DNA from 4 places in the Thalassotalea sediminis genome. Region 3 is predicted to be linked to each of the others. Evidence: riboswitches for the same ligand, from Rfam matches in the RefSeq annotation. Region 3 holds a riboswitch; each other region holds the start of a gene.

Region 1 (5,909 bases), 170 kb from region 3:
CGATACTATAAGAAGACAGGGCAGTTGAATCAATTGAAAACTTTTCACCTTGTTGATACTTGGTACTTATACCAGCGTTAGCTTGTTTATCAGCGCTAACGTCTCGCCACGTAAATAAGTTATCTGCAGCCAAAAGCTGTGGTGCTATGAGTAAGGATAGGGCACCGAGAATGTTTCTCATATAAACTCCATATTAAAATGATACACCTAAAGTGTATCACACCCTATAAAATGTAAATATAAAGTTAATATAAAAATGGCTAAGGGATATTTCCTTAGCCATTTATGAAAGCCTTATTATTCAAATAGGCTTAAAACGTCACTTATATTTATCAATGACTTGTCACCTGTGATGCGGTTTTTAACTTCGATTTTATTTTCATCTAAGTTGCGTTCACCTACAATCAACAATAGCGGTGTACCTATCAATTCATGATCAGCAAACATTACGCCAGGGCGTTCTTTACGATCATCAAATAATACGTCAACACCAACATTTTTTAACTGTTTGTAAAGGTTTTCAGCGGTTTCTTTTACGCGTTCTGATTTCGCCATGTTCATAGGCACGATTGCAGCCTGAAAAGGCGCTATCGCTTTTGGCCATTTAATCCCGTACTTGTCGTGGTTCTGTTCAATTGCGGCCGCTACAATACGAGAGACGCCAATGCCATAACACCCCATTGTTAAGGTTTGGTTCTTACCAGATTCGGTTAATACGCCACAATTCATCGCTTTGGCATACTTATTACCAAGTTGGAAAATGTGCCCCACCTCAATTCCTCGTTTAATAACGATATTACCTTTGCCACATGGGCTTGGATCACCCTCGACAACGTTACGAATATCAGCGACGTCATAGTCAGTGATGTCTGTATCCCAGTTTACACCTGTAAAGTGAAAACCATCTTTATTAGCACCACAAATAAAGTCCGCTAAATGGGCGGCACTATGATCAACAATAACAGGTATTGATAGTCCAACGGGGCCAATAGAACCTGCCTCGCACTTCACGGCTTGATTGATTTGCTCTTCGCTTGCAAAAGTAAGCGGGCTAGCAATTTGTGGCAAGTTTTCGGCTTTGATCTCATTTAGTTGATGATCACCGCGTAACACTAAAGCAACAATAGGCTGACTTTCGCCTTCTGATTGCCCTAAAACAAGCAAGGTTTTAACTGTTTGTTTAGCATCAACTTTTAATTGCTGAGCCACATCATCGATTGATTTTGCATTTGGGGTCGATACTTCAGTTAATGATTGTGTGCTTTCTGGTCGTTCACCGCTTGGTGCTAAGGCTTCTGCTTTTTCAATATTTGCGGCGTAATCACTGCTATCAGAAAAGACTATGTCGTCTTCACCTGATTCTGCGAGTACATGAAATTCATGAGATCCTTCACCACCAATGGAACCATTATCTGCTACAACAGGGCGGAAATCTAAGCCTAAACGCTCAAATATTTTGCAATATGCTTCAAACATTGTTTGATAAGTTTTCTTCAAACACTCTTCAGTAATGTGAAATGAATAGGCGTCTTTCATTAGGAATTCGCGACCACGCATAACACCAAAACGTGGACGTATCTCATCACGAAATTTCGTTTGAATTTGAAAAACATTCAGTGGTAATTGTTTATAACTGTTCACTTCGTTTCGCACGATCGCTGTAATAACTTCTTCATGCGTTGGTCCTAAAACAAAAGGGCGCTCATGACGGTCATGTAGTCGAAGTAATTCAGGGCCGTAATCTTCCCAGCGACCAGATTCTTGCCATAAATCAGCCGGTTGAACCATTGGCATTAGTGTTTCGATAGCACCGGCTTTTTCCATTTCTTCACGAACAATGTTTTCAACTTTTCTTAAAACACGTAAACCTGTCGGTAACCAGGTGTACAGTCCAGAGGCAATATTACGTACTAGACCTGCACGTAACATTAATTGATGGCTAATTACTTCAGCGTGCGCTGGCGTTTCTTTCAATGTTGAAAGTAAATATTGGCTTGTACGCATGGATGTGTGTTTCCGTTTCTGTCATGAATAGATTAATGTCCCTATTCTAGCAGGGGCGCTGAATGTGCAAAAGAGAAAATTGCACTAAATAAGGTTGGCGATTCGTTTTTTTCTATCGCGTCATTTTCTTTACAAATACAACCACGAATAAAGCGATTGTAAAACTGCCTGTAAAAGCTTGAATTGCGGCAATCGCTCTTGAAATTCCTACAGGTGTAAAATCACCGTAACCCAGTGTTGTGAAGGTGACAACAGAATAATATAAACAAGAGATAAAAAAAGAGAAGTTTTCGATAGCTGTTTTACTTGCATCAAAGGTAAGCACTTCACCGCGAAAATTTAAGCCAGTGAAAGTATAACAAAGTGCACAAATAAAAATTATTATCAATGATAAACCTACTATTCTTAACGGATCTTCGCCATAGCCACAAAACAAATCAACTATTTTAGAACCTATCCGTTTAAAAGAATACTTAGGCATTTGATAGCGTCGCATGGTGAGCTCTTTTTGGATTAGTGTACCACCAATGCTAAATAAACCTTCTTGCTCGGCATGTTTTCGTAAATCCCGGTATATTTCTTCTGCTTGTTGAAAGTAATCTAACGCAAGCAATGGCTTATTGGCCTTTAGTGCTTGCTTGGCATTAATTTCTTGCATCAGTTTTTTACCGAAATTGATATTTTCGATTTTACAGCCTTTCCATTTAACGCCAAGCAAGTTGCAACGTGTTAAGTTGCCACAATTTAATTTAGCGTCGCTTAGGTCAGCTTTCATTAAACTGGCGTTTGATAAATTGATGTTAAATAAGTGTGCACCCGATAAATTGGCGCGATAAAAATCTGTATATGAAAAGTCGTAACCAACTTTTTGATGATGATTGACTAAATCAATACCTGTTAAGTTTGCTTCTTTCAAACAAATACCTCTCGTCAACCCTCCTGAACGAACATATTGCGTTAACTTGTCTTGGATATTGTCATGCGTTTTATCTATTGTTTTATCATGCCAAAAACAATACCCAGAAGGTTCAGCCTGCGCTTTGCATTTGTAACCTTCCGGATCGTTATATTGACATAAGTTATTTATAGTACTCATGTTTAAGAGTATAGATATTGAGACGTGATCTTTCTAATCAGTTAAATATTAAACGTGTTTTTGTCGTTAAAGTTTCAACGCTAGAAGTTAATTTTCTTTCTACCACCTTTAACTTGCCTAGGTGCAGAGCTTTTTTCTTTAGGCAATTGTTTGGTTTTTTTTATTCGTTTTTCGGGAATCTTTGGAGCTTGGTGACAGATCAACAAGATATTTTCACCATTAAAGCTGACAATATCTTCATGATAAACTTTTTTACGTTTCTGAACTACTACTTCGCCGTTAAGCTGAACATAACCTTCCATTATAACTATTTTAGCTTCACCACCACCGCTAACTAAGTTTGCAATTTTAAGTAATTTGTATAATTCGATGGGTTGCGATGATACTTCTATTTCTATAGTCATTATATATCCGGTGAGTATTTATCATGAAGATCTATTTTAACGATTTGTCTGTTGAGTTGATAGATTGAATTATTGAAACATAAAAGAAACAAAGTTTTACTTGTAATTTTGTTTGATATCTATACAATGCGCGCAACTAGAAACGGCAAGGTACTTGAAAGGGTATTACGCAAAGCCACCAGTCTACGGATTTATCTATGACAGTGGGGCTACCTAAGTGTTACAAAAGCTTTTCATGCTTGTGGTTTCTTAAAAGTTATTAACATACTTTAGAAAGGGTAATCATGAAAAACTTACTAATCGTTGCTTCTTTATCATTAGCTACATTATTTGTTGCACCACAAGCCAAAGCAAACGTTGTTGCGCAAAACTTATGCGAATTTGTTGCTGCGGATGCTAAATCAGACTTACGTAGATACTTAAAATCAAATCGTATTAAAATTCGTAACGTATTTGACACTGTTCAATGTAACGGTAAAAACTTATTACAATTTGCTGCGACAGCTAATGCTACAGAAACAGGCACAATGATGATTGGTAAATTATCAAAAAAAGTTGTATCAGCAAACCTTGCAAGTATTACAAATACTGGTCTTAAAGCTGCTGCTAATGAGCGTGTAAACGGTTAATCATTAGATTACAAAAGATTTTAATAAAGCGGGCGCTAAATGGCGCCCGTTTTTTGTTTTGTACGAGTAAATTTTCTTCGTCAACGCTTAAAAATTATTTAGCTATAAAACATCCTATTGCTATAAGTATTCGATCTAAATTATTTACCCTACGTAGATCAACTTTAAAATAATGTACTTACCTGATTACTTACATCACTTTAACAATCAATTTACATGTTGTTGTTTGAAGCATTCTCAATTTTTCTCTATGGTTATTGATAAAGGGAATTAAGTTTAAACGAGGAATCTTGTTTAACTTTGTGATGACGATGAGAGGTAACGTTATGTATTTTCGAGCGTATAGTCGATTAAAGTATGACATGGTTAAGCTTGTGTCAGTATTATCTTATATAACCATTATCGGCTGGGTCATTGCCGCTTTTATTTATGGTAATAATCGTTCTGCCTTAGCTAAGTTCCATCTACGTGACTCTTTAGGCTTAACCTTAACTGGGGCATTATTAGCGTTAGTTCCTTTTGTCGGATGGTTATTATGTTTGGGCGTCGCGGTGTTATGGTGTGTTGGTCTTTTTCATGCCTTAATAGGGCAACGCACGGCATTACCAATTGTTGGTGATTTTTATCAAAAACACTTAGATTTCATTCGATAAATTGCTAAAAATTAAGTTTATTACTCATATACTTATGAACGACATACGTTAATACTTACGGTAACAAGTATATTTATCGGGCATTCAGTTAATCGTTGCTAGTGTTTCTTGAAGCGATATGATTAAATTCTCTGTAAAGAATACGATTAAATGGATGCCCTTTGATATACCTTTATCCTGCTAATAAGACGGAAAATTTATTGGCATTGGCCAATAGAATACAAGAAATATCTCCACTTCCTATTTTTTCAAAAGATGTATATATCGTGCAAAATGCCGGTATGCAGCATTGGTTAAATATGTCTTTGGCAGACTTATCTGGCATTAGCTTCAATCATGAATATGCATTACCCGCCCAATTTTTATGGAAATTAATGCGTTCGTTGGTTTTACCAAAGCATATGATTGAACAGGATCCATTTACCCGTGAAGCGTTAAGTTGGCGCATCTATCAGTTACTAGACGACAACGAAATAACGGATGATCAAGACTTTCTAGAAGTTACACAATATTGGCGGAATAACAGTGACAAGGTTGATAATTTAAAACGATATCAACTGGCCTGCCAACTCGCTGATTTGTTTGAACAATATTTAATTTACAGACCTGATTGGCTATCGCAATGGCAAGTTAACCAGAGGCCACAAGCGTTTGATAACCAAGAAGCATTACACAAAGAAGAATGCTGGCAACGAAAGCTTTGGGCAATATTGACGCGTGAACAATCCTATGACCCAATTGCTTTAGTCGAAAACGCAATAGGGCAGCTTGCTGAAAAATCACATGTATTACCTAAAAGAATCAGTTTTTTTGGTATTAATGCAATGGCACCTATTTGGCTGTCGTTTTTAGAACAAGTAAGCAATTATACGCAAGTTCATTTTTACCACCTGAATCCCTGTTTTGATTACTGGGGTGATATAATTAGCGAAAAACAGGCAATGCGCCAACTTGATAGGTGGACTGAAAATTTAGATCAGTTAAACGAATCAGTGGGAAACCCTTTGCTTGCAAATTTGGGGCAACAAGGCCGAGAATTTTTATCATTATTACAACAATACAGTACAGTAAGTATTGATGCTTTTGAAACCGATGTTGGCGGTAATTCCTCCAAACCAAGCGT
Region 2 (5,909 bases), 1.6 Mb from region 3:
TCCCCTTGTTATTTCGAGAAGACTTTACATTGAGTGAACTATCCATTGCTGAACCAATAAATACGTTACAAAAAAACTTACAAGAAGTTTTTGGGTATTCTGAATTTAGGGCTGGTCAGCAACACGTTATTGAGCAAATTTTATCAGGAAGAGATTGTCTGGTATTAATGCCTACCGGTGGTGGTAAATCACTTTGCTATCAATTGCCTGCAACTTTGCTAGATGGCATCACTATTGTTGTTTCACCGTTAATTGCGTTAATGAAAGATCAAGTGGATAGTCTAAATCGACAAGGTATTCCGGCTGCATTCGTCAATTCCACGTTATCGAGCCAAGAGGTTCAAGAGACATTTTCACGTTTGGCTAATGGTCAATTGAAGTTACTATATGTAGCGCCAGAGCGCTTGACACAGCACTATTTTTTACAAGGGCTACATGCGCTGCCAATTCGTTTATTTGCTATTGATGAAGCACATTGCATTTCTCAGTGGGGGCATGATTTTCGACCGGCCTACACACGATTAGCTATACTAAAATCACAGTTTCCTACGATTCCGGTGATTGCGCTCACAGCAACGGCGGACGTAACAACACGAAAAGATATATTACAGCAGTTGAATTTACATGATCCGTACATTCAACTTGATAGTTTCGATCGACCTAATATTCGTTTAACAAAGGCTGATAAGTATCAAGGTGTGATGCAGGTGATCAGCTATATCAAAAAGCGTGGACAAGATGCAGGCATCGTCTATTGTAGTAGCCGTTGGCAGGTGGAAAAATTAAGTGAAGCGTTGGCAAAGTCAGGTATAAACTGCGCTGCATACCACGGAGGGATGGAAAATGACATTCGTGCTGTAGTTCAAGATGGTTTTGCTAAAGACAATATTCAAGTGGTTGTTGCAACTGTTGCATTCGGTTTAGGTATAAACAAACCCAATATTAGATTTGTTATTCATTTTGAACCGCCTAGAACATTGGAAGCTTATTACCAAGAGATAGGTCGAGCGGGAAGAGATGGGTTAGCAGCAGAGGCGTTATATTTGCATGATGAGAAGGATGTTGAGCGCATTCAAAAACGTATTAATGACACCGAAAATGAACATAAGCGGCATGTTGAATTACAGCGCTTTGCTGCCGTAAGCGACTTTTTAGAATCTCAAACGTGTCGACGTCAGTTAGTGTTGAATTATTTTGCCGAGTTTACAACCTCAGGTTGCGGAAATTGTGATATTTGCTTAGATCCACCAAGTCAGTTTGATGGATTAAAAGTTGCACAAATGGTGCTGTCATGTGTTTATCGCTTAGAACAAAGGCACAATGCTAAATACCTTGTTGACGTATTAAGAGGTCAACACAATGAAAAAATTGAACAGGCAAAACATCATAAGTTATCTACTTTTGGGCTTGGTAAAGATAAAACGCCAGGATTTTGGTATGCAATTATTCGTCAACTCAATCATCTAGGTTATTTACAGCAAGATATTTCTAATCACTCCGCGCTGATGTTAACAGAAGCATCGAGAGCTATTTTGAAAGGTGAACAAGCGTTAAGTTTAGCGACACCAAGATTACAAAAAGCTAGTTATTGGCGCCAAGACAAGCGTGGTGGTCAATATGATAGAGCGTTGTTTGCTAAGTTACGTGAATTAAGGAAAGACATCGCAGACAGTGAAGATATACCGCCTTATATTGTATTTAATGATGCAACCTTATCAGAGTTAGCGCGCTTTAAGCCTAAATCATCAGCTGAGATGCTAAATATATCAGGTATCGGACAAACTAAATTAGCGCGTTATGGCGAGCCCTTTTTAAGTCTCATTAAGGCGCACGATAACTAAGTATTCGGGTAAAAAAGCGCTCTTTTGAGCGCTTAAAAATAAGAATACTTATTTTAAACTCGCGTAATATGCCGCTAAGTTTTTCATATCTTCGTCTGTTAATGACATTGCTTGACCAGACATCATCGGATCTTTACGAGCACCTGATTTAAAATCTTTTAACTGCTTGTATAGGTATTGCTCTTTTTGCCCTTTTAAGTTTGGCCACATACTGTTTGTAGAAACGCCTTCTGCACCGTGACAAGCACCACAAACCATTGCTTTTGCTTTACCTTTGGCGATGTCGCCTGCGAATACCGGAGATGCCATCATCACAGTAGCAGCAACTGCTAGCGTAAATTTTTTCATGCCCATATCTCTCTTGTGTTTGATTAGAAAATTTAATTGCCTACCTCGATTATATGAAAAAAGATCAAAGCTGTCTCAGATTTTTTGTATTATATGCAACCGATTAACATTTCTTTGGGATAGATCAATTGTCTTGGTGTGTGGAAAAAATTAAATGGCAACAGCTTAATAACATTATTTGTATAGATAATGAAAAGTCGATAGATGCATTTAACAGTGATTGGTCACAAGAAGACGTGGCGCATTACTTCGAGTCACTACTCGAACGATATCGTGAAATTTCGTTGGATAATGTTCACCTTGGTGCTGACAGGGTCAGTTATGATGTAACTTGGCGACAGTCCCATTATTGGCTACATTTTGAATGTTATAGCCAGTCTATATGGTTTGAAGCGATAGACTTGATCTCGGAAGAAAATTTAAACGCTTTTTATCGATATTTAACTAACGGTCAATAATGGAAAAAATACTAGTAAGTGCATGCTTGATGGGTGAGTTGGTAAGGTATGATGGTGGTCATCAGAAACTTATCAATGAGGTAATAGAGCGCTGGCGTCATCAAGGTCGAATAATACAAGTTTGTCCTGAAGTTGCAGGCGGTTTGTCTATTCCTCGTTTACCAGCTGAGCGAGTAAATGGGTTGATTATAGACACCTCAGGTAAAAACGTTACCGATGCTTTTGTAAAAGGTGCTAATCAGACACTAGATATATGCAAAAAACATGGAATTAAATATGCGTTGTTAAAAGAATCTAGCCCATCCTGTGGTAGTAATACTATTTACGATGGTTCGTTTAATGGTACGAAAATACCTGGCCAAGGAGTTACTGCTGCATTGTTACAACAACATGGTATAGAAGTCTTTAGTGAACAAACATTGATGGCGCTAATTGCTAAAGTTGAATCGATGTCTGATTAGGTTGCGACGGTAATTTTGTTCGCAGTATGACGCTGCATGTCTGTGACTAAGTTTCGGGTGTAATTAATGACGGACTCTACATTTTGTGACAGGTTAAAATCGTTTACACCCAGTGAAATAGTCATGTGTGGTAATCTAACCCCTGACTTACTACTAACAAATCTTAATTTCTCTACACCCTGACGAATTTTTTCTGCTATCTCGCTTGCGATGCCTCGTTCGATCTCTGGCAATAAAATAAGAAACTCATCATGACCAGAACGCACAGGTAAGCCACTATCCCCTACATAAGTACCAATTTTATTTGCTATTTTAGACAGCAAAACATCACTAATTAATCCGCCGAATTTATCACTAACTGCAGATAGCTTATCAACATTTACAACTATCGCGGCAATTTGTTTGTTTGGATCTTCAAGCGTCCACTGTTCTAAATTCTTATTCAATGCTTTTCGATTGTACAATCCAGTCAATGGATCTAAGTAGACTTCTTTCTTAATTTCAGCCAGCTCAGACTTTAATGTTTGTGATTGTTTTTTTGATAATAAGAGTTGTTTAGCGAGTTGTTGCTGTTTTTGTCTAAAACTCTTTGAAGCATGTTCTATTTGTTGAACGGCATTGGTAATGGCTTTTTGATTATTAGACTTGAGATCAATAATATTATGGTCAAGTTTGCGAAGTAAAGTATCCGCACTGTGCATTGATTGTTGATTATTAGTAGCTAAATTATCAACTAGGTCATCAATATCGGTGATTATCTCTTCTCGAAAATTACTCTGACCGAGTATATATTGTTTATATAACTCTTGAATGAAATATTCGTCTAACTTTTTGCCGAGTGATAACTGCTGTTTAATTTGTCTATTTAGCTCAGGTGTTTTGCCAATGATATACTCATAACAGACTGAATAGTTTATCGGCGACGCTGGTAGGTGCCATAAGTTTAGTTGCTTAATGGTTAGCGTTGATTTTTGTTCAGCTTGTTTGATGGAATCATGGTATTTCAAAATCACCCATCCCCTAAATATTACTGCGAGTTATCTTTATTGTTATAACTTCATTCTCTAGTAATTTTTCACAAAGTGCTAGCGTTTATCGCAAATTATTGTAAATAAATTGCCTCATGACATTTATCTGATTTTAGCTATAACAAAATACTGGAAATAAAGGAGTGTTATCAGCGATAAAAGAGGACAAGGGAGCACGCAAAGTTAGTGCTAATAAAGAAACATATAGCTTAAGAAATGCCTAAAGTAGACAAGCCCCCACTATGTCTAAATTTGGTAGTTCCGCTGCCGTAGGTTTCCCCTTAGACCGGTAACTTTGCGTCTCTAGCTTTCGCTAGATTTGCCCTTATCGAGCTTTAGCTGCTCAATTGCCATTATAGACAGAGAATATAACTTGTAAACCATAAATATTATTTATATGGTAAACTTCATACGATATTTTTAATAACTCCTTGAAATAAAGGAAGATGAAAGCTCATCCGATGATCCGCACGCTATTTGTCTTTGCCATTATAATCAGTACCCTCAGCACAGGTTTAAACGCCGAAGAGCGTGCTAGCGTTGGTATTGTTGAAAATATTAACTGGGTTAACAAATTATACGATAGTGATAGTGAGTCGATACCATACAATGAAGTATTAACCTTGTCTCAGCGCGTGATTAAACAAAGACAGTTTTATAACAATAATACCTTGGCGAAAGTTTTCACGTTACTTGCCGATGCCGCCGCAAATACAGGTGATCTCGCGAAGTCGTTACAATTTGCACAAGATGGCGTGTCGCTGCTGAATGTAGATAAGCAGATAAACCTGAGGCTATTATTAAAAGTGGCGGCAGGTTATTACTACAAAGGTAAATTTAATAGCGCTAAAGAAGTCGCTGAGCGCGCGGTTGCTATATCGAAAAAGCACAATAATGTAGAGTGGTTAATCTATGCCATCAGCTACCGTGCAATGGCAAACGCATTGCTAGCTCAACATGACAGTGCATTAAATGATATAGAAAAGGTTGAACAGTTACTTGAACAACAACCTAGCCTATCCGATAGAATTGCTTTGATTAACTTACTGGCAAGTGCGCATTATTATTTAGGTGATAATAACACGGCAATTTCTTTGTATAATAAAGTGCTAAAGCTTCGCTTTGAATCAAAAAGAGTGGTAAATATTGATCAGACGTATTACCACTTAGCCCGTTCTTATTTGGCATTAGGTCTGTTAGATGACGCTTATAATGCTTTTTGGGAAGCACTTAGCTTTGCGAAAAAAAGAAATGCACCCATTCGTGTTGCATATGCCCAATCTGGTCTTGGTAAAACGCATTATTTACAACACGAATATCAACAGGCGTTGGCATTATTTAATAAAGCTGAAAAAGGGTTTCAAGGTTATAATTTAACGCAGCCTTATTTAGCGGTTTTAGTCGACCTTGCTAAAGTTCACCAACAGCTTAATAATAAAGCGCTGCAGTATCGTTATATTAAGCAAGCAGAACGGATTTCTGTGACTACTGAGTTAACAGAAGTGCAAAATGAATTGCATTTGATGGCTGCTCACATGTATCGAGATTTAGGGCAGTTAGATAAAGCATTAGCGTCATACTTTAAGTATACGGAAAAAGAAAAGCTTTTCGATCGTAATCATCGTCACCAGACAAACTTAAATCAACCGAATAATGCGACTAGTCAAAAACGTCGAGATTTTTCACTTCAATTTGCCAATCAATCTACGTTGACTCAAGAATATCAAGTAAAATACCAACAACAACGGCAGTTGATCAGTGTATTAATTGTGT
Region 3 (5,909 bases):
TTTTGCAGTTGGGCGTACTTTAGAATCTTTAAAGCTGCCTGCTCGTCGAGTAACAATAGTTGCCTTACGCAGAGGGGGTATTGAAGAGGAAGAACCTGACGACCAAACAATTTTAGCGCCACAAGATACGGTGATTATTCGTGGTAAACCTCGACGTGTTGAGCGCGCAGAGCGTTATCTACATGAAGGTGGTTAATGCTTTATCTGATAGGTAGTTAAGAGCGAACAACGGACACTCAGGTTTATAAATTGATGGATATAAAGTAAGCTATTTCGTACTTTTCTGATATTGTTAGGTATCACTACGATAGCTTGTGAAACTTTTAGAGTTACAGCTTACAAGGATGTATAAACTATTGTTTTTTAATACTTCAAGATTTCCATTGAACCGTAAACATAATTACGATGCCTTTGGCAACAGCATCGTAGGTCATATTCAAGAACGTGAAAATACACGTAAACTTCAAGAGCAAATCAGTAAAGCGTTCTCTCGTTCAGGCGAGCAAGGTGCTGTTAACCTTAACCTCGGTGAGTTTGAAAACCCTGTCGCAGAATGGAATCGACTTGAGCAATCTGGCCAATTAGATTCGTTACCTGATGATGAATACTATGCACTGGCAAAAGCTGCAAATTCTGTTGAGTACCTAGCAGGTACAGAAGGTAGAGTTGAAGCTGCCAACAATGCATCACTTGCAAGAAATGCGGCTCGTTCTCAATATGTTGCTGATTATGGTAATTACCTAACAGACATGGCTAATTGGAGTAGTTACAAATTAGCTTATGACACATTCCAAGACAGAACAGAAAGCCTTAATAATAGGATGGAGCTAGCTGCTGCGCAGCAAAGACGTTTTGCTTATGGTAATGCTCAAGCAGCGGCTAGTTTTGATGCGTTAAGACCAACCGGTTTTGATGGTAACTTTACTGATGCTGAGTGGCAGGCAAAAATTAACAATAAGGTAAATCAGTGGGCACAACCTGTTTATGACACGTTTGGGTATGTAACAGATGCTGCGTTATTGATGACTGGTGTTGGTGCTATAGCGCCCTTTAGCGATAACAATACCAAATTCAGATAACAAGCCTCGCAGTTGATTAATCATGGTGGTGCGCTCTTTCACTAACCCTTGGCGTACACGATGTAACGTCATGACGGCTTGTTGGTCAGCTGTTTTCACTGGCACATGCCAAATATTAGGTCGCATTGCTGCTTCACAAATCGCTTCGGCATCGTTATTATCGTTTTTACCGCCAGTGCGAAAAGGTTCGATGAACTTGGCGGCAATAATCGCGACTTGGTGTCCGAGAGATTTACACTGACGCGCCTAATAATGCGCGCCACTACATGCCTCCATGGCAATGAGGCAAGGATTGAGTTGAGCAATAAAGGGAAGTAGTTTTTTACGTGATAACGTTTTCCTTAATACAATTTTTCCAAACTCATTCATGCCAACCAGGCTAAACGTATTTTTTGCTAAATCGATACCAAGTGTTTTAATGTTATTCATGATGGGCTCCTTTTTTAAGTTTCGCACCTTAAGTTTGGCAAAATTTTACAAAGTCAGGGGGAGTCCATCTCATTCGTTATGTTTCCGTAAATTGAGAGTGGCTAATTTATGAATGTGTTCCTATTATTGGCAGGTTTTTTAACGATATTAGTTGGGTTAGTCCACTCATTCTTAGGTGAAAAGCTAATATTTTCCCATTTAAAAAGGGGGCAAGTAGTGCCTACGCACATTGGTACACCACTTAGAGAGCGGCATATCCGTATAATTTGGGCGACCTGGCATATCGTATCAATACTTGGCATTGGAATGGCTGGCCTCCTGTTCTGGTTAGCCTTACCCTCAACAAGTATTGAAAATGTGCCGTTAATAAAAAATATTATTGCGATTCCAATGTTCATATCCGCTATGTTGGTTCTATGGGCAACAAAAGGTAGGCACCTAGGCTGGTTAGGTTTGTCGCTAGTGGCTATATTTGTTTGGGCCAGTTGAAAATGAATAAAAAACATAACAATCGCTTCAAAGGCGACGCTTGTAACTCGCGGGCGTTATATGGGTGAAGTTATTTACCTCATTGATTTTTTTAGAAGAGAATTTATTAAGTGCTTGAAGTTATAATTTTAGCAGTGGCATTAAGTATGGATGCTTTTGCGGTATCTATAGGCCTAGGATCAAAACATGTTAAGCAAACAAAGTCTCTGGCTCTTATGTCAGGTATATATTTTGGTCTATTTCAGGGGGGAATGCCTTTAATTGGCTATATGGGGGGAAAGGGAGTTCTCGGTTGGGTTGAGGAGTATGCAAAATGGGTAGCATTTGCTCTTCTGATATTGATTGGCGGAAAAATGATTTATGAATCAATTACCGAAGGTATCGAAGAAGATATAATAAAAATCACGCATAAAGTAATGCTTATTCTTGCTATCGCCACAAGTGTAGATGCAATGGCTGCTGGTTTTACGCTGACCCTTATTGAAATAAATCCATTATTAGCCTGTGCAATTATCGGGGCTGCTACACTATTCTTTAGTTGGATTGGCGTATTTATCGGAGCGAAAAGTGGAACATGGCTTGAGAGTAAGGCTGAGCTATTGGGCGGTATGGTACTTATCTTAATAGGCTTTAAGGTATTACTCTTCTGAAATATAGCAGTTCCAACAAACCTCATATAATGCTCGCTTTTGGTTGTGAGATTTGATGAAGTTCTGTTCATCGAATCTGATGGATCACGTTAAAACTTACTCGCCTTATTTTAATGCTAAAAATGCCCTAATTTTTGTTTCATTTTCTAAAGCGTCTTGATAGCCAAGTTTGATCAATTGTTGGCAATAAGTTCGGTCAAAGAGTAGGTAACTTACAATACTTGACTCGGAGTCATTTGTTATGCCAATTGCTCTAAGTAATAGCCGTATAGCCAACGGTAAATTGTGATAGTACTCAACAGCAATGGCATTAAAGTCATGGCTAGGGTTAATCACAAGAGTTTCAATTGGCTTTAACCCCTCTTGTGAGTTTTTATCTTTATCTGATATTAACGATAATGTTTTATTAACGCGCTTAAGGCGTTCTAAATCACTTTGTAAAGTATCAGAAAATATACCATCAAGTAGGTGACCCGCAATTGTTGCACTTGTTGGCGGGTGAGGATTATTCTCTGTTTGATGTAAAGGCTCTGAAGGTTGTTCAACGCCGATAATAAAAAGTTTCTCTCCCCCTAAATGAATAGCAGGGCTTAATGGAGATAACTGGTGTATAGAGCCATCACCATAATGCTCTTTACCTAATTTTACCGATGGAAATACTAACGGTATTGCCGCAGATGCAAGCAAATGGTCGCTATTTATTTGGCAAGGCAATCCTTTTCTTTTCTCTCTAAACCAAGGTGAAATTGTTGCGTTTGATTGATAAAAGCTAATCGAATCACCACTGCTATAACTGGATGCAGTGACTGACAACGCGCTTAAATGCCCCTTTAACAAATTGTTGTCAATTCTATTAAAATCAACGACTTCGTTTAATAACTCTCGTAATGGTGCGTTATTTAATAAACTACGTGCTCTTTTATTGGCATAATCTGCTTGAAAGCTTGCAAGCGCACCTCGCGTGATATGGCTGAATACGCGAGCAGGATCACTGTGATAAATTCTGCTTGTGGTTAGATTTTTCCATATCCATTCAAGTTTCTTCACCCCAAGTTGAAAGCATGAGGCGTAACAAGCTAAACCTGTCGAATTAATTGCGCCTGCCGACGTACCACAAATGATTGAAAAGGGCGTCGGGTAATGTCTTGGTGAAAATTTGGAAACAGCCGATAATACACCGACTTGATATGCTGCTCTTGCACCACCACCTGTTAACACTAAAGCTGTTTTTTGATGTTGGCGTGATCGATATGTCACTGGTTAATCACGTATACTTAATAGTTAATTAGCTTAAAGTTTATCGCTTATTAATAAGATTTCCAAATGAAATTAGCGAGGATATCGCTAATTCGCAGATAAAAAAAAGCCAGCATAAGCTGGCTTTTTTAAATCGACAGAAGAATTATTAACTAGTAAAGCTATTTACTAAACAAATAACGCCTACTAAAAAATAATTTTTAGCTGCTAACGCGTTCGTTAGCTGCATCTATCAATGGTTGCGATCCATTCTGGATATTTGCAAGATTATCTGAAACAACTTTCTTTGGTAGCTTACTTACTATCATTGAACCTGTTTCAACTGAACCTCGATCTGAAGCAAATACCAGCAAGTTTTTACCATTACACTGAATACCATCAAAAACTCTACGGATTTTAATTTTATTCGTTCTTAAAAATGAGCGCATACGTTTCTTATCGTCTGCTGCTACATATTCACATAAGCTCTGAGCTATGTTTGATGCTTCTGCTTTCGGAGCAGAAACGATAGACGTCATTGTTAACGCTGTAATAGTAGAAACTAGTAATAATTTTTTCATTTTAATAACCTTTAATTCATGAATGAGTTTATTAAAAGAAAAAACCACAGGACGTACCTAATTGAACTCGGTAACTCCGCTGTCATAGATAAGATAACTTACCCTTAGACCGGTGGTTTTGCGTAACATGTTTTCGCATGTTTTGCCTTTTCTTTGTCAATTTTAGTATTACGAATTTGAAAGATAAAATCAAGTCTTGTGAAAATTATGTAAATCTTAGTGTGTCAATAGTATTTATAATAATATAAATTACAATGAGTTAGCGTTAAAAACCTCGTGAAAGGGGATGCGGATTATTACATAAGCGTACAAAATATTATGACAAAGGAGCACTAAGGCTCCTTTTAATATTCTGATTTGTTATAGGTTTATTCTTTTTGGTTATTTAAATGTCATTTCTGGTACGTGCTCCGGTATAATAAGTTCACCTGCCGTTAATGACTTAATTTCTTCGACTGATACACCCGGTGCGCGTTCAATTAGATGAAATTTATTATCTTTAATTTCAATGAAAGCTAAATCAGTTAATACTTTATTGATACAGCCTTTACCGGTAAGTGGTAGTGTACATTGTGGGAGTAATTTTGATTCGCCATGTTTAGATGCGTGTGTCATGGTGACGATTATATTATCAGCACCTGCAACTAAATCCATAGCTCCCCCCATCCCTTTTATTAATTTACCTGGGATCATGTAAGAAGCAATATTTCCTTGAACATCAACTTCAAAAGCACCGAGTACAGTCAAATCAACATGACCACCACGGATCATGGCAAATGATTCTGCGGAATCAAAAATAGAGGCGCCTTTTGCTGTGGTTACCGTTTGCTTACCTGCATTGATAAGGTCTGCATCAATTTCTTCTTCCGTTGGAAATTGTCCCATACCCAGTAACCCATTTTCAGACTGCAACATTACTTCCATACCTGTTGGTACGTAATTAGCAACTAAAGTAGGAATACCAATGCCAAGGTTTACGTAGTAACCATCTTGTAATTCTTGTGCTACGCGTTGCGCAATTTGTTCTCTTGATAAAGCCATGTTAACTCCTTATGCGCTTCTCGTTGTGCGTTGTTCTATACGTTTTTCGAACGTGCCTTTGATAAGACGATTTACGTATATACCTGGTGTGTGGATTTCATCGGGTGCTAATTCACCAGGCTCTACAATTTCTTCAACTTCAACAACGGTTATTTTACCTGCTGTTGCTGCCATAGGATTAAAGTTACGTGCTGTTTTTCTAAAGATAAGGTTGCCATATCTGTCTGCTTTCCATGCTTTTACAATGGCAAAATCACCCGTGATCGCTTTTTCAAGAATATAATGTCGTCCGTCAAATTCGCGCTCTTCCTTACCTTCAGCAACAGGGGTACCGTAACCCGTTGCTGTGTAGAATGCTGGAATTCCAGCACCACCAGCACGCATTTTTTCTGCAAGTGTACCTT
Region 4 (5,909 bases), 700 kb from region 3:
AGCAACCGGTGCACTAACAGGTAAGTATTTAAACGGTAAAAGACCAGAAGGAAGCCGCTGGACGTTAATGCAAAGACATGGGCTTTTCCGCGATACCCAAAATGTTGAAACTGCTATTTCGGCATTTTGTGACTTAGCAAACTCGATTCAATTAACACCGGCTCAACTTGCATTAGCATGGATTGATCAAGTAAACGGGGTAACGTCTACCATCATAGGTGCAACGAGCATGTCGCAATTAAAAGAAAACATAGACGCGTTTAACATTACCTTAACAGAAGAAACGTTACTGCGTATAAACGCATGGTTAAAAGCTCACCCTTCTCCTTTTTAAGCAAGCGATAAGTTGGACGTATTACAAATTTAAAGCAAACACCTCAATCGACTTACCTTAATCGATTGAGGCGTTATCTTTATGAGCGCTTTTTAAATCGCCACACAGAAACACCTGTTATCAATGCAAGTAACATTAAAACAAACGAATTTGGCTCTGGTATTTTTACCGCCGCCGGTTGCTCATTATTCACAGGGTTGAACACCAACAGATCATCTTGCGCCTGTTGAGGAGACTTTTCGTCGTTACCAACCTCAACCTCATTTTTTGTTGGTTGATCTATACTAGGGCTTTCTTCCGTTTGTTGAGGACTAGAAGCATTATTGTTAACAATAAGTTCCGCTGATCTTTTAGCAATTTCTTTCGCTTTTTCTTGCCCAAGTGCTATCAACGCTGATGGCACAAAAGATGTATTTTGAGTTTGAGTAAACGATGTAGATATTGCTTTAACTGAAGCAAACGATGGTGCAATTTTTGATGTCTGATAAAACATAGGGGTTGACTGTCCAATTGGCACACCGAAACTCGTTTGGTGTACATTTGGGGCACTATTTTTAAATGCGCCCATATCAACAAGCGGTGCATTGCTAACTTTAACCAAACTATGGCCAAAATTACCCGTAAAACTTCCTCCTGAAAACCCAGAGAGAAATCGTTGAGTATCACCAACAATAACATCTGCAATGTTATTCGATGCAAACTGCGTGGTACCAAAATTATCAATAGCCAATGTTGGTTTATTAACAACATTGATGGTAAATGATAAGGAGGTTTCCATTACATTCGCCACATTTACTACACGAACAGTAACCGCAATATCCTCATCAACCTCATTTATATACACAAGTAGTTCGTTTTGACTCAGAACACCTGAAACAGCGTTATTGTCACTAATAACTTCTAATTGCATACCGCGTTGATTAAGCTCACCAACAGGAAATGAAATCATTGAGTTTTCGTGCGCTAAAACATTATTATTTGAAAAGCCTAGTAGAGAAAAATGGGCATTGTCAGGACTAAACGACGCTAAATTGTTTTGAAGGTCATAAATATTAGCAAACGCCATACTGCTACTAGTGAGCATAATGGCAAAACTTATGCGTTTACTTACTTTATAGAAGTAATTACTCATGGCTTTATCCTTGTGATCTTTTTAAATTATCGCTATCGCTAGACGCGTCACTTTCACAAAAAGACAAGGATTGGGAAGGTTCAATTCTCTGCAGTCCCGCTACCATAGTATATACCTTAGGTCGGAAACTTTGCGTATATGGATTTCACCATACTTGCCTTTTACAAACTGTTAACAGCCATAATAAAACTAAAAGCGCATATAAGTCAAAACTTTATATAACTTAAGCGTATCTACCCGTCTATAAAATACTTCCCCTTCACTTTCAGTGGTTTTGCAGCTGCAATTATGTTTGATGACAATCATTAATGTTGAGTCAATGGCACTTTAGCAATGGTTTTGACGATGGGGTTGGGAACTATTTCTTTGCAGACGACAGCCAACAAGAAAGACTCTACATAGAGGGTTACACCGACTTATTCGCAGATAAAGCAACAATACCCTCACAACAAAGTAGTGAGTTTTTAGTAACAGAAGTCGCCTTTATCGCCAATGCTGTTGACCATCAAAGTTTCTCATTTCTCAATAACATTGAAATACTCAGTTTTGATAATGTTATTCTTGAGCAACTACAAGGAGCAAGCGTTACATTTGAGTTGCCCACCGTGCCGTGCCCTCATCTATTAAACTTTATGCAGTAGCACTGATGTTGTAAGTGCGATGTTCCCAGTAATAATGCGTTAATTACGCAACGCTTGTGTTGTTTTATTAACACGCTTTAATCTCTAATATCAACTTAGTACAAACATGAAACACACATTACCTCACGACAAGTATTCAAAAACCGCATTACTGCACTACAATAAAATGCAAAAGCTCAAATAAATTGCTACTTAAAAGCCCTACCGCTTTAATTTACGTAATTTAACACCATTTTAGTACAACTAAATTATATTGAATTTCAGAAAAAAATGATTAAAGCCAAATATTAATTGGATTTAACCCCATTTTCTCGTAGAGTAAGTAAACACCATTTGTTGTAATAAAATTACATATAGGTACATTTATGCTAGAAACTATTTCCAATAATGTAAGAAAACTAGGTGAAGCGTTAGGCCAAACCATTGCTAATGATAAAGGTGCTAAATGGGTTGACGAAATAGAAGCGATTCGTCACCTCTCTAAAGAGGCAACCAACGGTGATAGCCAAGCATTAGTGGCACTTCAAAAGAAATTTAGAGATCTGGATGCCGATGAACTAACCGTCCATGCTAGAGCTTTTAGCCAATTCCTAAATTTAGCGAATATTGCTGAACAACAATATACTGCCAGTGATAAAGGTCTCGCTGAACTAGACTTACCGCATCCATTAGATGATTTGAAAAACAAGCTCGATGGCAAATCGGCAGAAGCAATTGAGCGAGCAATATCACAATTAGAAATAGAACTCGTGTTAACCGCCCACCCTACTGAGGTCAATCGACGTACTTTCATTCATAAGTATCATGAAATCGCACAAGCGCTAGACAGTAATGATAATGAATTAGGTGACCGTATCAATGAACTGATTGAACAAGCTTGGCACACGCAAGAAATTCGTAATAACCGCCCTTCTCCACTTGATGAATCTCGTTGGGGATTAAACACCATCAGTGATAGCTTATGGCATGCTGTACCAGACTTTGTGCGCGAATTAGACACCTTTAGCCAAGAGATAATAGGTAAACCATTACCTGAGTCTTGTGTTCCCTTAACGATGGCAAGTTGGATGGCAGGTGATCGTGACGGCAATCCTTTCGTTACTGCAAACCTAAGCCAGCAAGCCATTATGCAAGCTCGTTTAATGGCAGCGCAACTGTATTTACAAGATTTTGAAACACTCTATTTAGAGCTATCAATGGGTAAAGCGACAGCCGACTTAGCAGCAAATGATGTGAATGAAATTGGCCCATACCGACAAGTATTAAAACCGGTTATTGAAAAGTTAAAGCAAACAATTAGCTTATTAGAAAATAACGAAACAAATGGCACAATCGCAAGTGCAAATGAGCTTTACTTACCATTAAAACAATGCCGAGACAGTTTACTTGAGGTCGGTTTAACGCGCATAGCTGACTCTCATATCATTGACTTAATGCGCAAAGTACAATGTTTTGGCATTTCATTAGTGAAGCTTGACGTAAGGCAGCATAGTGAGCGACATGATAGCGCACTAGCTGAAATACTAAACGCACTAGAACTAGGCGATTATTTACAATGGACAGAAAAAGAAAAAATCGCGTTCTTGTTAAAAGAAATTAATAATCCTAGACCGCTTGTTCCAAATAGAGCTTGGAGTCAAGAAACACAAGAAGTACTAGACACGTTTGCTTTCATTGCACAACAACCCAGAGAAGTGATGGGCATTTATATTATTTCGATGGCAAGTAATGTCAGTGACGTACTTATCGTTAACCTGTTTCTAAAGACTGCAAACGTAAGCTGGCAGATGCCAATTGCACCACTCTTTGAAACGTTAGACGATCTCAATAATGCCGCAAAAGTGATGGATCAATTACTTGCAATTGACGCCTATAAACAGCGATGTGATAACAAACATTATGTCATGATAGGTTATAGTGACTCTGCCAAAGATGCCGGCGTGTTAGCTGCTGCTTGGGGGCAATATCATTCACAAGAAGCGCTCGTTAACGTGTTTAAAAACCACGATACGGTTTTAAAATTATTTCATGGTCGAGGTGGCACGATAGGTCGTGGTGGTGGACCAGCACATGCCGCAATTGCGTCTCAACCCCCAGGCACGCTAGACGGCGGTCTAAGAGTAACAGAGCAAGGCGAAACAATTCGTTATAAATTTGGCTTACCGAGTTTAGCCGTTAGAAGTTTGCACTTATACGCAAGTGCAATACTCGATAGCCTCATTACCCCGCCAAAAACACCCAGTGACGATTGGCGTAAACTCATGGACAAACTTGCTGAAGAAAGCTGCGATATATATCGCCATTATGTACAAAAAGAACCTGCATTTGTCCGCTACTTCCGTCAAGCAACACCTGAACAAGAACTTGCGTCATTGCCACTCGGCTCTCGCCCAAGCAAAAGAAAGGTCGATGGCGGAATTGAATCACTAAGAGCAATTCCATGGATTTTCGCGTGGAGTCAAAATAGGTTGGTATTACCGAGTTGGCTAGGCCTAGGACAAGCGTTGTCTAACGTATCAGAACAAGATGCGAAAACAATTCAGACTATGCTAGAAAACTGGCGTTACTTCAGAGCGCGATTATCACTGATTGAAATGGTGTATTTAAAATCAGAGCCTCAGATTTCAGCATTATATGATCAAGCACTTGTCGAACCGGATCTAAAAAGTATCGGTGAAGGACTAAGAACCCAGCTAGCAAAAGACAAACAAACGGTATTGTCTCTCTTAGGGCAACAAGAAATCATGGAATCAGATCCTTGGAACTTAAATTCATTTAAGTTACGCCAGCCCTACTTACTACCACTACATTTAATGCAAATTGAAGTGTTATCACGCCTGCGTCAATCTCCGGATACATTAGCAAATGAGCAGGTACTAACCGTTACTATGGCAGGTATTGCTACGGGATTAAGAAATACTGGCTAACTCGCCTGCGTTTAAAAAAGGTGCACCATTTGCACCTTTTTTAAACAAGTCCTTTTAACAACAATGTAATTTTTTAGTTTGGTAAAATATTGCAACATCTATCCTGACTGATTTCCTTTTTATTTGAGTATGCATTCGGTATTATGATGCGCTTTCAAATCAACACTATAATAATAATATGCGGTTTAAAATATTCTGTTTACTTGCTTTTAATCTGAGTGCGTTTTATCTAGCGGCTAACGAGATAGAAACTATTAATCAACATTTTCATGCGCTAGTTAAATCAGAAATAAAGCAACAAAGCATTCCAGGCGTCGCCTATACGGTCGTTAAAGGTGACCGCGTTGTTGCGTCAGAAACCTTTGGTTATGTAGATAAGAAAAAAACCCATAAAATTACGCCAAATACAGTCTTTCGTTTAGCGTCTGTATCGAAACCTTTCGCCTCTACCCTTGTAACCATGCTCGCTAATGAACATAAACTTAAATTAACGGACCCAGTTACGAAATACGTTCCGCACTTTAATCTTGCACAACCTAAAGCGGCACAAAAAATAACATTGCACCATATATTAAGTCACTCAACAGGGCTCATGCCAAACGCCTATGACAATTTATTACATGAAAACTGGAGTATTGATAAAATTATCGGTCGCTTTGATCGAGTAAGCCCCATATGCGAACCTGAAAAATGTTATGGTTATCAAAATATTGCCTATGGCATGTTACAACCTGCCATAGAAAGTACGACGAAACAGTCTTATTCATCACTATTAAAGCAACGTATTTTTGCGCCTCTAGACATGAAAGATGCATCTGTTGGAATTGGCGTTTACCGTAATGAAATAAATGCCGCCAAACCCCATGTGTTAAGAA

The links. Region 3 has a riboswitch for cyclic di-GMP ahead of QUE09_RS10080 (DUF3718 domain-containing protein). Riboswitches for the same ligand answer to the same signal wherever they lie in the genome.
Region 1: another riboswitch for cyclic di-GMP. It lies ahead of QUE09_RS09315 (DUF3718 domain-containing protein); the one in region 3 lies ahead of QUE09_RS10080 (DUF3718 domain-containing protein).
Region 2: another riboswitch for cyclic di-GMP. It lies ahead of QUE09_RS17140 (GGDEF domain-containing protein); the one in region 3 lies ahead of QUE09_RS10080 (DUF3718 domain-containing protein).
Region 4: another riboswitch for cyclic di-GMP. It lies ahead of QUE09_RS06770 (hypothetical protein); the one in region 3 lies ahead of QUE09_RS10080 (DUF3718 domain-containing protein).

Annotation. Positions count from the first base shown of each region.
Region 1 covers NZ_AP027361.1:2,024,593-2,030,501, reverse strand. The annotation lists gene QUE09_RS09335 (Calx-beta domain-containing protein) at 1-181, opposite strand, end outside; gene QUE09_RS09330 (proline--tRNA ligase) at 298-2,004, opposite strand; gene QUE09_RS09325 (ion channel) at 2,117-3,100, opposite strand; gene QUE09_RS09320 (RNA-binding S4 domain-containing protein) at 3,181-3,504, opposite strand; cyclic di-GMP riboswitch class I at 3,639-3,721, shown strand; gene QUE09_RS09315 (DUF3718 domain-containing protein) at 3,789-4,133, shown strand; gene QUE09_RS09310 (hypothetical protein) at 4,460-4,786, shown strand; gene recC (exodeoxyribonuclease V subunit gamma) at 4,948-5,909, shown strand, end outside.
Region 2 covers NZ_AP027361.1:3,807,092-3,813,000, reverse strand. The annotation lists gene recQ (DNA helicase RecQ) at 30-1,841, shown strand; gene QUE09_RS17155 (c-type cytochrome) at 1,890-2,189, opposite strand; gene QUE09_RS17150 (DUF3630 family protein) at 2,330-2,647, shown strand; gene QUE09_RS17145 (2-thiouracil desulfurase family protein) at 2,647-3,108, shown strand; gene QUE09_RS17140 (GGDEF domain-containing protein) at 3,105-4,115, opposite strand; cyclic di-GMP riboswitch class I at 4,388-4,470, opposite strand; gene QUE09_RS17135 (tetratricopeptide repeat protein) at 4,583-5,909, shown strand, end outside.
Region 3 covers NZ_AP027361.1:2,197,037-2,202,945, reverse strand. The annotation lists gene QUE09_RS10115 (monovalent cation:proton antiporter family protein) at 1-196, shown strand, start outside; gene QUE09_RS10110 (hypothetical protein) at 384-1,079, shown strand; gene QUE09_RS10105 (IS110 family transposase) at 1,017-1,271, opposite strand; gene QUE09_RS10100 (hypothetical protein) at 1,326-1,508, opposite strand; gene QUE09_RS10095 (hypothetical protein) at 1,725-1,997, shown strand; gene QUE09_RS10090 (manganese efflux pump MntP) at 2,108-2,647, shown strand; gene QUE09_RS10085 (patatin-like phospholipase family protein) at 2,753-3,904, opposite strand; gene QUE09_RS10080 (DUF3718 domain-containing protein) at 4,105-4,464, opposite strand; cyclic di-GMP riboswitch class I at 4,531-4,621, opposite strand; gene QUE09_RS10075 (CoA transferase subunit B) at 4,846-5,505, opposite strand; gene QUE09_RS10070 (CoA transferase subunit A) at 5,515-5,909, opposite strand, start outside.
Region 4 covers NZ_AP027361.1:1,499,620-1,505,528, reverse strand. The annotation lists gene QUE09_RS06775 (aldo/keto reductase) at 1-334, shown strand, start outside; gene QUE09_RS06770 (hypothetical protein) at 414-1,466, opposite strand; cyclic di-GMP riboswitch class I at 1,553-1,635, opposite strand; gene QUE09_RS06765 (hypothetical protein) at 1,775-2,107, shown strand; gene ppc (phosphoenolpyruvate carboxylase) at 2,473-5,034, shown strand; gene QUE09_RS06755 (serine hydrolase domain-containing protein) at 5,213-5,909, shown strand, end outside.